One region of the Streptomyces sp. NPDC000941 genome, then DNA from elsewhere that is predicted to be linked to it. Evidence: riboswitches for the same ligand, from Rfam matches in the RefSeq annotation. Region 1 holds a riboswitch; the other holds the start of a gene.

Region 1 (6,820 bases):
CGGTGGGAGCGTCCCGGGCGGCGTCGTCCCAGGCGGGCTGAGCAGCCCAGGCGGCGTCCCGGGCGGGCTGGGCATCCCGGGCGGCGTCTCCTACGGGCTGAGCAGCCGGGCCAGCGTCCGGTACGAGGCGTCCCAGCTCCACTCCTGGCACACCCAGGCCCGCCCCTTCTCGCCCATGGCCCGGGCGGCGGGCCGGTCCTGGAGCAGCGCGATCAGCCGGTCGGCGATGGCGCGCGTGGCGCGGCCGTCGACGACATGCCCGGTCTCGCCGTCCCGGACGGCGTCCGGCGCGCCGCCGGAATCCCCGGCGAGCACCGGCAACCCGGCGGCGGCCGCCTCCAGGAAGACGATGCCCAGGCCCTCGACCTCCAGGCCGCCCTTGCGGGTGCGGCACGGCATCGCGAAGACGTCGGCGGCGGCGTAATAGGACGGCATCGCGCGGTGCCGCACCCCGCCCGCGAAAACCACGGCGTCCCTGACGCCGTGTGCGTCGGCGACCCGGCGCAGCCCGTACGCGTAGGGGCCGTCGCCGACGAGCAGCAGAACGGCCCCGGGCACGGCCCGGCGCACCAGCGGCAGGGCCCGGATGAGCGCGTCCTGACCCTTGCGCCGGACGAGCCGGGCGGCGCACAGGATCACCTGCCGGCCGGCGAGCCGGTGGCGCTCGCGTACGATCCGCGCGTCGAGCCCGGGGCGGAAGGCGGAGGTGTCGACTCCGGGGACCAGCCGGGTCATCCGGGCCGCGGCGGCGGACCCCAGGGCGACGGCGAAGGCGCGCGGGTGGCGGCTCCCAGGTAGGTCACGGTGTCCGCCCCGGCCCCGACGCGGCGCAGCAGCGCTCGGGTTCCCGGGGTGCGGGCCCACCACACCTCGTGGCCGTGCGTGGTGGCGACGATCCGGCGCACCCCCGCCTCGCGGCGCAACCGCCCGGCCATCAGCCCCAGGGGCGCGGCGGCGCCGAACCACACGCTGTCGCAGCGGTGGCGGCGGGCCAGTTCCACCGCGCGGCTGGTGGCGCGCCGGGTGGGCAGCAGCGTGCGAGCCCCGTCGCGGACGACGAGATGGGGCAGGCCGGCGTCGTACGGGGCAGCGCCCGGCTCGGACGAGGTGTGGACGACGACAGCCTCCGGTGGGAAGCGGCTGGTCATGGCCTGGACGAAGGTCTCGATGCCACCCTGGCGCGGCGGAAAGTCATTGGTGATCACGAGGGTGCGCGGCATCCCGCGTGGCTGCTCGGTCATACGGCCCGAGGCTACGAACGACCCTGCCCCGCCGCGTCACACGCAGGAGGTAAGTCCGGCATCACACCGTGGTGTGACAAGGGGGCACGCCGTGGGCGGAAGACGGGGCCCGAGTATCAACCCGTACGGTGACGCGGCCCGCCGCCGTGGTACGAAGAAATGACGCCATGCGCACCCCTTCCACGGGCGGCGGACGCCCGCCCGAGCCGCCGCCCCCGCCTACCCCTGGGCGACCGGAGCGGTTCGCCCGGTCGCGGTCCTGGTGAGCTTCGCCGCGGGGTCGGATCCGTATCCGACGGCCGCCGTCAGCGGGCTGACCACCTGCTACTCCCGTCTGTGGCACATCAGCGGTTACGAGCCCGCGCCCAGCACCACCACATCGTCCGCGTCGAAAGCGACGCCGACCCGCTCCCCCTCCTTCGGCGCGTCCCGCAGCGGGCACGCCGCCTCCAGGCGCGGCGCGCCCGCCGGTTGGAGGACGAGGGCCACGCGGTCGCCGCGGAAGGTGCGCGCCGCCACCGTGCAGGGCAGGCCCTTCTCGAGGGAGGTGAGCCGTACCCCGGCCGGGCGGACCAGCAGCCGGCACGGCCCGGGCGGGGTGCCGTCGGGCACGGGCAACTCGCCCCAGCGTGTGTCGGCGCTCCCGCCCCGTACGGTGGCGTCAACCAGGTTGTCGAAGCCGAGGAAGCGGGCGACGAACTCGGTGGCGGGCCGCTGCCAAACCTCCAGCGGGGTGCCGGTCTGCGCGATGCGCCCGCCGTCCATCACCACCACCCGGTCCGCGAGCGCGAACGCCTCCCCCTGGTCGTGGGTGACCGCGAGGACCGTGGTGCCCAGTTCGCCGAAGAGCTGGCGCAGTTCGACCACCAGCCGCTCCCGCAGCCCGCGGTCGAGCTGGCCCAGTGGCTCGTCCAGCATCAGCAACTTGGGCCGCGGGGCCAGGGCGCGGGCCAGCGCGACCCGCTGCTGCTCGCCGCCGGACAGCGAGGCGATCGCGCGCCGCTGCGCGCCCGGCAGGCCGACCAGTTCCAGCAGTTCGGCGACCCGGCGCTCCGCCTCGGCGCGCGCCACCTTGCGCATGCGCAGCCCGAAGGCGACGTTGCCGCCCACATCACGCTGCGGGAAGAGCTGGTGGTCCTGGAACATCAGGCCCACGCCGCGCCGGTGGGTGGGCACCCCCGTCTGGTCCCGCCCGGCCAGCCACACCCGGCCGTTGTGGGCCCGTTCCAGGCCCGCAACGACGCGCAGCAGCGTGGACTTGCCGCCGCCGCTCGGCCCCAGCACCGACACCGTCTCGTGCTCGGCGACCTCGAGGTCCACGGCGTCCAGCGCCGCCCGCTCGCCGTAGCGGACCGTCACCTCGTCCAGTCGCAGCAGCGTCATCAGAACTCCCCCGAACGGTCGGTGCGGATCCGCTCGAGTACCAGCAGGGAGCCCGCGCACACCAGCATCAGAATCGTGCTCAGGGCCATGGCCTGGCCGTAGTTGAGCTGCCCGGCCCGGCCGAGGAAGCGGGCGACGGCGACCGGGAGGGTCGGGTGGTCGGGCCTGGCGATGAACACCGTCGCCCCGAACTCGCCGAGCGAGACGGCGAAGGCGAAGCCCGCCGCGACCCCGAGGGCCCGCGCGACCAGTGGCAGGTCCACCTCCCGCCAGGCCCGCAGCGGGGACGCGCCGAGCACGGCCGCCGCCTCGCGCAGCCGGTGGTCCACCGCGCGCAGCACGGGCAGCATGGTCCGTACGACGAAGGGCACGCCCACCAGGGCCTGCGCGAGCGGTACGAGGATCCATGAGGCGCGCAGGTCCAGCGGCGGCTCGTCCAGCGCGATGAGAAAGCCGAAGCCGACGGTGACGGCGGAGGTGCCGAGCGGCAGCATCAGCAGCGCGTCGAAGCCCCGTACCAGTCTGCCCGCTTTCCTGGTCAACGCGGCCGCCGCCAAGCCGCCCACGACGACGGCGAAGACGGTCGCCACGGCGGCGTAGCGCAGGGAGTTCCAAACGGCGTCCATAGGGGCGACGAAAAACGTCCCGCCGCTGTCCGCCACCGACTGGAGGGCGCGGTAGTAGTCGAGTCCGTAGCCGCTGGGGGCGTCCAGGGACCGTTCGACCAGGACCGCGAGCGGCAGCAGGATCAGCAGCGCCACGACGGCGAGCACGCCCCACAGCAGCACCCATTGGGCCGCGCCCTGGGGGCGGCGCGCGGTCTGTTCGGGGGCGACCAGCTTCAAGGCGCCCTCGCGGCGCCGTACGGTCCACGCGTGCAGGGCCAGGACCGCGGCCACGGCCGCGAACTGGACCAGCGTCAGCACGGCGGCGGTCGGCAGGTCGAGCAGCTGGGCGGTCTCCCGGTAGATCGCGACCTCCAGGGTGGCGTACCGGGGGCCGCCGAGGATCTGGATGACGCCGAAGGAGGTGAAGGTGAACAGGAAGACCATCAACGCGGCGGCCGCCACGGCGGGCGCCAGCGCCGGCAGCGTCACCCGCCGCCACGCGGCCAGGCGGCTCGCGCCGAGGACCCGTGCGGCCTCCTCCTGCCGCGGGTCGAGCTGCGCCCACAGCCCGCCGACGGTCCGTACCACCACCGCGTAGTTGAAGAAGACGTGCGCGAGGAGGATCGCCCATACGGAGGTGTCGAGCCGCACCCCCCACAGGTTGTCCAGCAGCCCGCCGTGGCCGAGCAGGGCCAGGAACGCCGAGCCCGCGACGACGGTCGGCAGGACGAAGGGGACGGTCACGACGGCGCGCAGCAGCCGCTTGCCGGGGAAGGTGAAGCGGGCGAAGACATACGCGCCGGGCAGCGCGACCGCCAGCGTCAGGGCGGTGGAGGCGGCCGCCTGCCAGCCGGTGAACCACAGGATGTCCAGGACCGCCGGGTCGGTGAGCACATCGCCGATACGGCCCAGCCGCCAGTGGCCGTCGACGCGCAGCCCGCGGGTGACGATGGCGGCCACCGGATAGAGGAAGAACAGCGCGAAGAAGGCGGCGGGCACGGCCATCAGGGTCAGCCGCAGCGCCGCCTCGCGCAGCCGCGCGCGCCGCCGCCCGGTGCGCTCCTTCGCCTCCTCCGGCTCAGTGGCAGGCCGCTTTACAGGACGAGCGAGGACCATGCCTTGACCCACTGGTCACGGTTCTTGGCGATCTTCCGGGGGTCCAGGGTGGCCGAGTCGGCGATCTTCACACCGTACTTCGTGAACAGCTCGGGCAGCTTCGCGTCCTCGCGGGCCGGGTTGACGTACATGTTGAGCGGCACGTCCTCCTGGAACTGCTTGGTCAGCAGAAAGTCCAGCAGCGCCTTGCCGCCCTTGGTGTTCGAAGCGCCCTTCAACAGTCCGGCGAATTCCACCTGCCGGAAGCAGGTTCCCGTCGCGACCCCCGTAGGGGCCTGCGCGGGCCGCGGCTTGGCGTCGACGACCTCGGCGGGCGGGCTGGAGGCGTACGAGACGACCAGCGGCCGGTCGCCCTTGGCGCCGCCCGCCGAACCGGAGAAGCGGTCGTAGTACGCCTGCTCCCAGCCGTCGACGACCTCGACGCCGTTGGCCCTGAGCTTCTTCCAGTAGCCCTGCCAGCCGTCGTCGCCGTACCGGGCGGCCGTGCCCAGCAGAAACGCGAGGCCGGGCGAGGAGGTGGCCGCGTTCTCGGTGACCAGGAGGTTCTTGTAGGCGGGCTTGGTCAGGTCGTCGAGGGTCTTCGGCGGGGCCAGCTTCTTGTCGGCGAAGTACTTGCGGTCGTAGTTGACGCAGATGTCGCCGAAGTCGACCGGGGTGACGCGGTGCTCGGCCGCGTCGAGCTGGAGGGCCGCCGGGACCTTGTCCAGGCCCTTGGCCTGGTAGGGGGCGAACAGGTCGTTGTCGAGCGCGCGGGAGAGCAGAGTGTTGTCGACCCCGAAGAAAACGTCGCCCTGGGGATGCGATTTGGAGAGTATCGCCTGGTTGACGGCCGCCCCGGCGTCGCCGCCCGGCAGGACCTGCACCTTGTAGCCGGTCTGCCGGGTGAACTCCTTCAGCACGGCCTTCGACGCGGCGAACGAGTCGTGCGAGACCAGCTTCACGGTCTTGGAACCGGAGCCTTTTGCGGAGCCGGAATCCTCGCCGCAGGCGACGAGCGTGGTGAGGCCGAGCGAGCCGAAGAGGGCGGCGACGACGGCATGCCGAAGACGGCTGTTCATATGAGACTGACTCCCTACGCCGGTATGACCCGGATCAGGTCCGAGGGTCTGCGGCCGAGCCGCACTCTCAGCGCTGTTCGCGCTCCCCTGTCGGAATGTTCACTTGTACGAGATGTGGATGTATGCACGAGGGTGGTGCCAGGGCACCGTATCAGCCGGCCCTCAGCGCTCCGTCGCCGCCAGCTGCCCGCACGCCCCGTCGATCTCCTGCCCCCGGGTGTCCCGGACGGTCACGGGCACGCCGTGTGCCTCCAGGGCGGCCACGAACGCCCTCTCGTCCTCGGGCCTGGACGCGGTCCACTTGGAGCCGGGCGTCGGGTTGAGCGGGATCAGATTGACGTGCACCCGGCGGCCCTTGAGCAGCCGCCCCAGCAGGTCTGCCCGCCATGCCTGGTCGTTGATGTCCCTGATCAGGGCGTACTCGATGGAGACGCGACGGCCCGACTTCTCCGCGTACTCCCACGCGGCGTCCAGAACCTCGCGGACCTTCCAGCGGGTGTTGACCGGGACGAGGGTGTCGCGCAGCTCGTCGTCGGGCGCGTGCAGCGACACCGCGAGACGGCATTTGAAGCCCTCGTCGGCGAACCGCAGCATCGCCGGCACCAGCCCGACGGTCGAGACGGTGATACCGCGCTGGGACAGGCCGAGGCCGTCCGGCTCCGGGTCGGTCAGCCTGCGGATGGCGCCGACGACGCGGTTGTAGTTGGCGAGCGGCTCGCCCATGCCCATGAAGACGATGTTGGACAGCCGCGCCGGGCCACCGGGACTGCGCTTCCCCCCGGGGGACGACCCCCCAGACCCCCCGAATTCTCCGTCCCGCAGCGCCCGCATCCCGTCGACGATCTGGTGCACGATCTCGGCAGTGGACAGATTGCGGTCCAGGCCCGCCTGGCCGGTGGCGCAGAACGGGCAGTTCATGCCGCAGCCCGCCTGGGAGCTGATGCACATGGTGACCCGGTCCGGGTAGCGCATCAGCACGGACTCCACGAGCGTGCCGTCGAACAGCCGCCACAGGGTCTTACGGGTGGTGTCGTCGTCGCAGCTGATGTGGCGCACCACGCTCATCAGGTCCGGCAGCAGCCCGGCCGCCAGCTTCTCGCGCGCGGCGGCCGGGATGTCGGTCCACTGGGCCGGGTCGTGGCTGTAGCGGGCGAAGTAGTGGCGCGATACCTGGCCGGCCCGGAAGGGCTTCTCTCCGAGGGCGGCCACGGCCTCGCGGCGCTCGGCGGGCGAGAGGTCGGCGAGATGCCGCGGGGGCTTCTTGGCTCCGCGCGGCGTGACGAATGTGAGTTCTCCGGGCTTGGGCATGGTTCAACCAGTGTCGCAGACGTGCGTACGGCCTCGTGCCAGATGGCGGGGGGAGCCAAACCATCATGAGCGGTACGAAGGCGGACGGGCCTGATGAGCCGGACGG
Region 2 (6,820 bases), on a different contig from region 1:
CACGGACTTCGCCTCGCGGATGAAGCGCTCGACGAAGGCGTCGTCGGTGGCGAGCGACTGATGCATCACCTTGAGGGCCAGCACGCGGTCGAGCCGCGTGTCGACGGCGCGGTAGACCGTCGCCATGCCGCCCGCGGCGATGCGCGCCTCGACGCGATAGCGGCCGTCGAGCAGCTGTCCGACCAAGGGGTCATGCAGGGTCGTATCCACGAGAGAGCAGTCTACGAGTCGACACGACACGCAAGGTCACCTGCCAGGCCCGGGAACGGGACTGGTGCCGAACGGTGACACCGGGTGCTGCGGTCTTGGCGGCGCGGCGGCGGGTCGGTCCTAGTTGTGCGACGCGGCGGCCAGCGCGGACAGCTCCTCCAGTGCGGTGGCCCAGGTCGCGGCGGCGTACTCCGCGTGCTTGGCCTTCGCGGCGTCCGGCACCGCGAGCTCCTGGATGCCGCTCTCGGTCAGTCGGAGCCGGGTGCCGGGGCCCTCGGCGGAGAGCGCGAACTCCACCAGGGTCGAGTCGCCCGGTTCCGCGCCCAGGGCGCGGTCCGGCTCGCTGGCGAGCCGGAAGCGGAACAGCGCGTCCGGCACCGACTTCTCCACCCTGCCGTGGAACTCCCCCTGCTCATCCCAGCGGAAGCGGAGCGTCCCGCCGGGGCGCGGGTCGATTTCGCACCCCTCGAACGCGTACCAGACGCGGATGTGCTCGGGGGTCGTCAGCACCCGCCATACGCGGTCGACGGGCGCTTGGACGTACACCTCGCGCTCGATCCGGTCGGCCACCATGCCACCCATGTCACCACGCTAACCGCTCACCGCCCTACCCGAACGCCGGGCGCTCCGGGTCCAGCGCGGCCAGCCCCTCCCCGGGTGAGGAGGCATGGGCGAAATGGCGGCGCGGGATACGGCCGGCGCGGTGGGCCAGCCGGCCGGCCCGGACCGCATACCGCATGGCCTCGGCCATCAGGACGGGCTCCTGGGCGCGGGTGACGGCGGATGCGAGCATCACCGCCGCGCAGCCCAGCTCCATGGCGAGCGCGGCGTCCGACGCGGTGCCCGCCCCAGCGTCCAGGATCACCGGGACCGTGGCGCGCTCGACGATCAGCTGGAAGTTGTGCGGATTGCGGATGCCGAGGCCGGAGCCGATGGGGGAGCCCAGCGGCATGATCGCGGCGCAGCCCACGTCCTCCAGCCTGCGGGCGAGGACCGGGTCGTCGTTGGTGTACGGCAGGACGGTGAAGCCGTCGTCGACCAGCGTCTCGGCGGCGTCCAGCAGCTCGACCGGGTCGGGGAGCAGGGTGCGCTCGTCGGCCACCACCTCCAGCTTGACCCAGTCCGTGCCCAGCGCCTCCCGCGCCAGCCGGGCGGTCAGCACCGCCTCACCGGCCGTGAAGCACCCGGCGGTGTTGGGCAGCACGCGGATGCCGTGCCGGTCGAGCACCGACAGGACCGAGCCCTGGACGGTGGGGTCCAGGCGGCGCATCGCGACGGTGGTCAGCTCCGTACCGGAGGCGAGCAGCGAGCGCTCCATGACCTCCAGGCTGGGCGCGCCGCCCGTGCCCATGATCAGGCGGGAGGAGAAGGCGGTGCCCGCGATGGTGAGCGGGTCCGGATCGGGGTCCGGGCCCGGGTCCGGGGCGGGGCGCATGGTGGCGTACGTCGTGTTGTGCATCGTTTCGGCCATCTGGGGTTCAGCCTCCTTGGACCGCGGTGAGGATTTCGACCCGGTCTCCGTCGCCGAGCGGGGTGGCGGGCCACTGGCCGCGCGGGACGACCTGTTCGTTGACGGCCGCGGCGACCCCCGAGCGCGCCGGGGTCAGCTCCGCGACCAGCAGGTCGAGGGTGGTGCCGCCGGGGAGTCGGCGGGGCTCACCGTTCACGGAGACGGTCATGGAGGCGGCGGTCGGGCCGGGCGTGGACACGCTCATAGGGGCTGCTCCTGCGCTACGGGGGTGGTGGGGCCGATGGGCGCGGCCGGGAAGCGCAGCGGGGAGAACGGCCGGGCCTCGTCCGGGAGTTCGCCGCACGTCAGCACCTCGGCCATGACGTCGCCCGTGACGGGCGTGAGGAGGACGCCGTTGCGGTAGTGGCCGCCGGCCACGAGCAGGCCGGGCAGTGCGCTCGGGCCGAGCAGCGGCGCGTTGTCGGGGGAGCCGGGGCGCAGCCCGGCGCGGGTCTCGACGAGCGGCAGCTCGGTGATGCCGGGCACCAGCTCATGCGCGTCGCGCAGCAGTTCGTAGACGCCGCCCGCGGTGACCGTGGTGTCCCAGCCGAGCTCTTCCGAGGTGGCGCCGACGACCAGCTCGCCGTTCTCGCGCGGCACCAGATAGACATGTCCGCCGCGCACCTCGGCCCGTACGGTCCGGGACAGGAACGGCGCGTACGCGGGCGGTACGCGCAGCCGCAGCACCTGGCCCTTGACGGGGCGTACGGGGGGCAGCGCGCCCTCGGGGACGCCCTCGAGCCGCCCGCTGAAGCTGCCTGCGGCCAGTACGGTTTGCTCGGCCGCCAGCAGTGTGCCGTCGGCGAGTTCGACGCCGGTGGCGCGGCCCGCCGCGAGCGTGAGCCGTTCCGCGCGGGCGCGGTGGAAGACCACGCCGGCCCGCTCGCACGCGGTCAGCAGTGCCGCCGCCAGCCGCCGCGGGTCGACCTGGTGGTCCCCGTCGACGCGCAGGCCCCCGCGTACGCCCGGCGCGAGCATCGGCTCAAGGCGCCGGCATTCGCGCCCTGTCAGCCACTGCGACTCCAGCCCGAGCCGCCGCTGGAAGTCATGGAGTTCGCGCAGGTGGGCGCGGTCGTCGGGGTCGAAGGCCACGGCGAGCGTGCCGCAGGTGCGGAAGCCGACGTCCTGGCCGCTCGCCTCCTCCAGCTCGGCCACGAACTCCGGATAGCGGCGCGCGGAGGCGAGGTTGAGGGCGAGCAGCGTCTGCTCGCCGTAGTGGAGCTCGGTGACGGCCGCGAGCATTCCGGCCGCCACCTGGGCCGCGCCGCCGCCCGGCGCCGGGTCGGCGACGGCGGTGCGCAGGCCACGCTGGGCCGCCCGCCACGCCGTGACCAGGCCGATGATGCCGCCGCCGACGACCAGCGCGTCGTACGGCCGGCCCGGCCGCGTACGTGATGATGCGTGCATGGGCGTAACGCCCCTCCCTTCGCCGGCATGACCCGGATCAGGTTCGTACGGTCGGAGGCCGCTCCAGCCTCCCTCTCAGCCCGCTGCGTCGGGCTCCCGCGAGTGCTTCGTCCCGCCAACCCTAGTACGAGCCCCGGGGTCCCGGCCGCTCCTGTGCCCGAGATCTCGTCAGTCGGTTCTCCGGTGCGCCCCCTGCGCCGCCCTACAGTGATCGTGTGAGCGATGAGACGACGAAGCCGGCGTCCCCGGGGGGCAGCGGGCAGCAAGTGGTGATCGTCGGCGCGGGAATGGCCGGGGTGCAGACCGCTGTCGCGCTGCGCGACCAGGGCTGGACCGGCGGCATTCTGCTGCTCGGCGCCGAGGCGCATCAGCCGTACGACCGGCCGCCGCTGTCCAAGGCCGTGCTGCTCGGCAAGGCCGAGGGCTCCGCCTTCGACGTGGACTTCGCCGCGCTCGGCGTCGAGCTGCGGCTCGGGGTGTCCGTGACCGGCCTGGACACCGGCGCCCGGCGGCTGGAGACCGCGTCGGGCCCGGTGTCGTACGACGTCCTGGTGATCGCCACCGGCGCCGAGCCGATCACCCTGCCCGGCGGCGAGGGCGTGCCCGGTGTGCATCTGCTGCGCACGCTCGACGACGCGGAGCGGCTGCGCCCGGTGCTCGCCGGGCAGCGCGAGATCGTGGTGGTCGGGGCCGGCTGGATCGGCGCGGAGTTCGCCACGGCGGCGCGCGAGGCGGGCTGCGCCGTGACCGTCGTGGAGGCCGCCGACCGCCCGCTGGCGGGCGCCCTCCCGGCCGAGGTCGCCGCCCCCATGGCCGGCTGGTACGCCGACTACGGCGTCGAACTGGTCACCGGCGCGCAGGTGGCCTCCGTGGACGAGCAGGGGGTGCTGCTCCAGGACGGCACCCGGCTGAGCGCGGACGCGGTGGTCGTCGGCATCGGGGCGCGGCCCGCCACGGGCTGGCTGGCGGGCTCGGGCGTCGAGCTGGCCCCGGACCGGTCCGTCGCCGCCGACGAACAGCTGCGCACCTCGGCGCCCGACGTCTACGCCGTCGGGGACTGCGCGTCGTTCCCCTCCGCGCGCTACGGCGCGCGGCTGCTGGTGCACCACTGGGACAACGCCCTCCAGGGGCCGCGCACCGTCGCCGCCAATGTGGTCGGCAGCCGGACCGCGCATTTCACCGGTTCGGTCTACGACCCGGTGCCGTATTTCTGGTCCGAGCAGTTCGGCCGCTTCGTGCAGTACGCGGGCCACCACGCCGCCGCCGACGAACTCGTCTGGCGCGGCGATCCGGAGGGCGCGGCCTGGTCGGTGTGCTGGCTGCGCGACGGGGCGCTGGTCGCCCTGCTGGCCGTCGGCCGTCCGCGCGATCTGGCCCAGGGCCGCAAGCTGATCGAGCAGGGCTCCCGGCTGGACCGCGCCCTCGCCGCGGACCCGTCGGTGCCGCTGAAGTCGGCGGTCCTGTGACCCTCGGCGCACCCCCGCGGCGACCTTGACCGGGGCGCGGCCGACGGCGGTGTCGACGGCGTCTTGCCCGGTGCCCGACTACCCACTGTCAGTCCCAGATGGCAGGCTTGTCCCGTGACCGAGATTGACGCAAAGATCGATGCTCTCGTCCCCGCCTGGCTCACCGTCCCCGACATCGCCGAACGGCTCGGTGTCGAGGTGACGCGCGTGCGGCAGCTGGTCAAGGAGGGTCAGCTGATCGCCGTGCGCCGTGGCGAGAATCGGGTGCTCCAGGTGCCCGCCGAGTTCATCGGTGACGGAAAGGTCGTCAAGGGCCTGGTGGGCACCCTGACGCTGCTGAGGGACGACGGCTTCAGTGACGAGGAGATGCTGGAGTGGCTCTTCACCCCGGACCCGAGCCTGCCCGGCACCCCGGCTCAGGCCCTGCACGAGAATCGCGGCACCGAGGTCAAGCGCCGCGCCCAGGCGCTCGCCGTCTGAGCCGCCGCTGACCCACCGCACCATCCGCACCATCCGCACCATCCGTACCGTCCGTACCGTCATCGTCTGAATCAACACCCGCGGCGTACGGGCCGGCCGCTCCGGTCCGTACGCCGCCGACACGCCGCCCACACACGGCCGGAACGCTGCCGATCCAGCCGACCGTCCAGCCGACCGTCCAGCCGCCGATCCAGCCGCCGATCCAGGGGGAAAGCCGTCCCAATGGCCGCCGCCACTGCCACCGCCACCGCCCGCGAGCAGCTTGCCGACGCCCGGCTCTATCTGTGCACCGACGCCCGCCGGCGCCAGGGCGATCTGCCGGAGTTCCTGGACGCCGTCCTGGGGTCGGGGGTGGACATCGTCCAGCTGCGCGACAAGGGCATGGAGGCCCGCGAGGAGCTTGACCATCTCGCGGTGTTCGCCGACGCCTGCCGCCGGCACGGCAAGCTGCTGGCGGTCAACGACCGGGCGGACGTCGCCCATGCCATCGGCTCCGATGTGCTGCACCTGGGCCAGGGCGATCTGCCGGTCCCGGCGGCGCGCGCGATCCTCGGCGCGGATGTGCTGATCGGGCGGTCCACCCACGCACCGGCCGAGGCGGAGGCCGCGGCCGCCGAGCCGGGTGTCGACTACTTCTGCACCGGGCCCTGCTGGCCCACCCCCACCAAGCCGGGGCGGTCCGCCCCGGGCCTGTCGCTGGTGCGCCACACGGCCGCCCTGAAGCAGGCCCCGCCCTGGTTCGCCATCGGCGGAATCGACGCCTCGAACCTGGACGAGGTGCTGGAGGCGGGCGCGCGGCGGATCGTCGTGGTGCGGGCGATCACCGCGGCCGCGGATCCCGGCGCGGCCACCGCCGAGCTGGCCAAGCGGGTGCGCGCTCGCGACCTGTGAGAGATCTGTGGCTCTGCCCGTCGTCGGCCCGTCGTCGTCTCATAGTGGTCTCATCGTCGGCAAAGTGTCCGCAGTACGGACCAAGACCCGGCGAAAGGGATATAACACCCCCGCCCGCTGTCCGTGTGCCGCACCGCTGGCTAACCTTCCCGTATGGCCCTTGGCACAGCCTCCACCAGGACAGATCGCGCGCGGACGGTGCGTGATCTGCTCGCATCAGGCGAGCAGTCGTATTCCTTCGAATTCTTCGCCCCGAAGACGGAGAAGGGAGAACAGACGCTGTGGAACGCCATCCGTCGGCTCGAAGCCGTCTCGCCGACCTTCGTCTCCGTGACCTACGGAGCGGGCGGCTCCTCCCGTGAGGGGACCGTGCGCGTCACCGAGCGCATCGCGACCGACACCACGCTGACCCCGGTCGCGCACCTCACCGCCGTCAACCACTCCCGCGCCGAGCTCCGCAACGTCATCGGGCAGTACGCGGGCGCCGGAATCCGCAACATGCTGGCGCTGCGCGGCGACCCGCCCGGCGACCCGATGGGCGAGTGGGTCCGCCACCCCGACGGCGTCGGCTACGCCGCCGAACTGGTCGAGCTGATCAAGGAGTCGGGCGACTTCTGCGTCGGCGTCGCGGCCTTCCCCGAGATGCACCCGCGCTCGGCGGACTGGGACACCGACGTCCGCCACTTCGTCGACAAGTGCCGCGCGGGCGCGGACTTCGCGATCACCCAGATGTTCTTCTACGCGGAGGACTATCTGCGGCTGCGCGACCGGGTAGCCGCCACGGGCTGTACGACGCCGATCATCCCTGAAATCATGCCCGTCACAAACGTGAAGCAGATCGAGCGCTTCGCGCAGC

What was found. Region 1 has a riboswitch for thiamine pyrophosphate ahead of ACWDSL_RS49840 (thiamine ABC transporter substrate-binding protein). Riboswitches for the same ligand answer to the same signal wherever they lie in the genome.
Region 2: it holds a riboswitch for thiamine pyrophosphate, as region 1 does, so the genes downstream of both, thiO (glycine oxidase ThiO) here and ACWDSL_RS49840 (thiamine ABC transporter substrate-binding protein) in region 1, are expected to answer to the same signal.

What each region holds. Positions count from the first base shown of each region.
Region 1 covers NZ_JBSFMM010000334.1:16-6,835, reverse strand. The annotation lists gene ACWDSL_RS49860 (LOG family protein) at 1-41, shown strand, start outside; partial or broken gene ACWDSL_RS49855 (glycosyltransferase family 4 protein) at 91-1,220, opposite strand; gene ACWDSL_RS49850 (ABC transporter ATP-binding protein) at 1,593-2,624, opposite strand; gene ACWDSL_RS49845 (ABC transporter permease) at 2,624-4,237, opposite strand; gene ACWDSL_RS49840 (thiamine ABC transporter substrate-binding protein) at 4,327-5,406, opposite strand; TPP riboswitch at 5,401-5,505, opposite strand; gene rlmN (23S rRNA (adenine(2503)-C(2))-methyltransferase RlmN) at 5,569-6,714, opposite strand.
Region 2 covers NZ_JBSFMM010000287.1:584-7,403, forward strand. The annotation lists partial or broken gene ACWDSL_RS47680 (protein kinase domain-containing protein) at 1-210, opposite strand, end outside; gene ACWDSL_RS47685 (SRPBCC domain-containing protein) at 331-792, opposite strand; gene ACWDSL_RS47690 (thiazole synthase) at 818-1,645, opposite strand; gene thiS (sulfur carrier protein ThiS) at 1,689-1,889, opposite strand; gene thiO (glycine oxidase ThiO) at 1,922-3,127, opposite strand; TPP riboswitch at 3,124-3,237, opposite strand; gene ACWDSL_RS47705 (NAD(P)/FAD-dependent oxidoreductase) at 3,343-4,593, shown strand; gene ACWDSL_RS47710 (Rv2175c family DNA-binding protein) at 4,708-5,073, shown strand; gene thiE (thiamine phosphate synthase) at 5,296-5,964, shown strand; gene metF (methylenetetrahydrofolate reductase [NAD(P)H]) at 6,118-6,820, shown strand, end outside.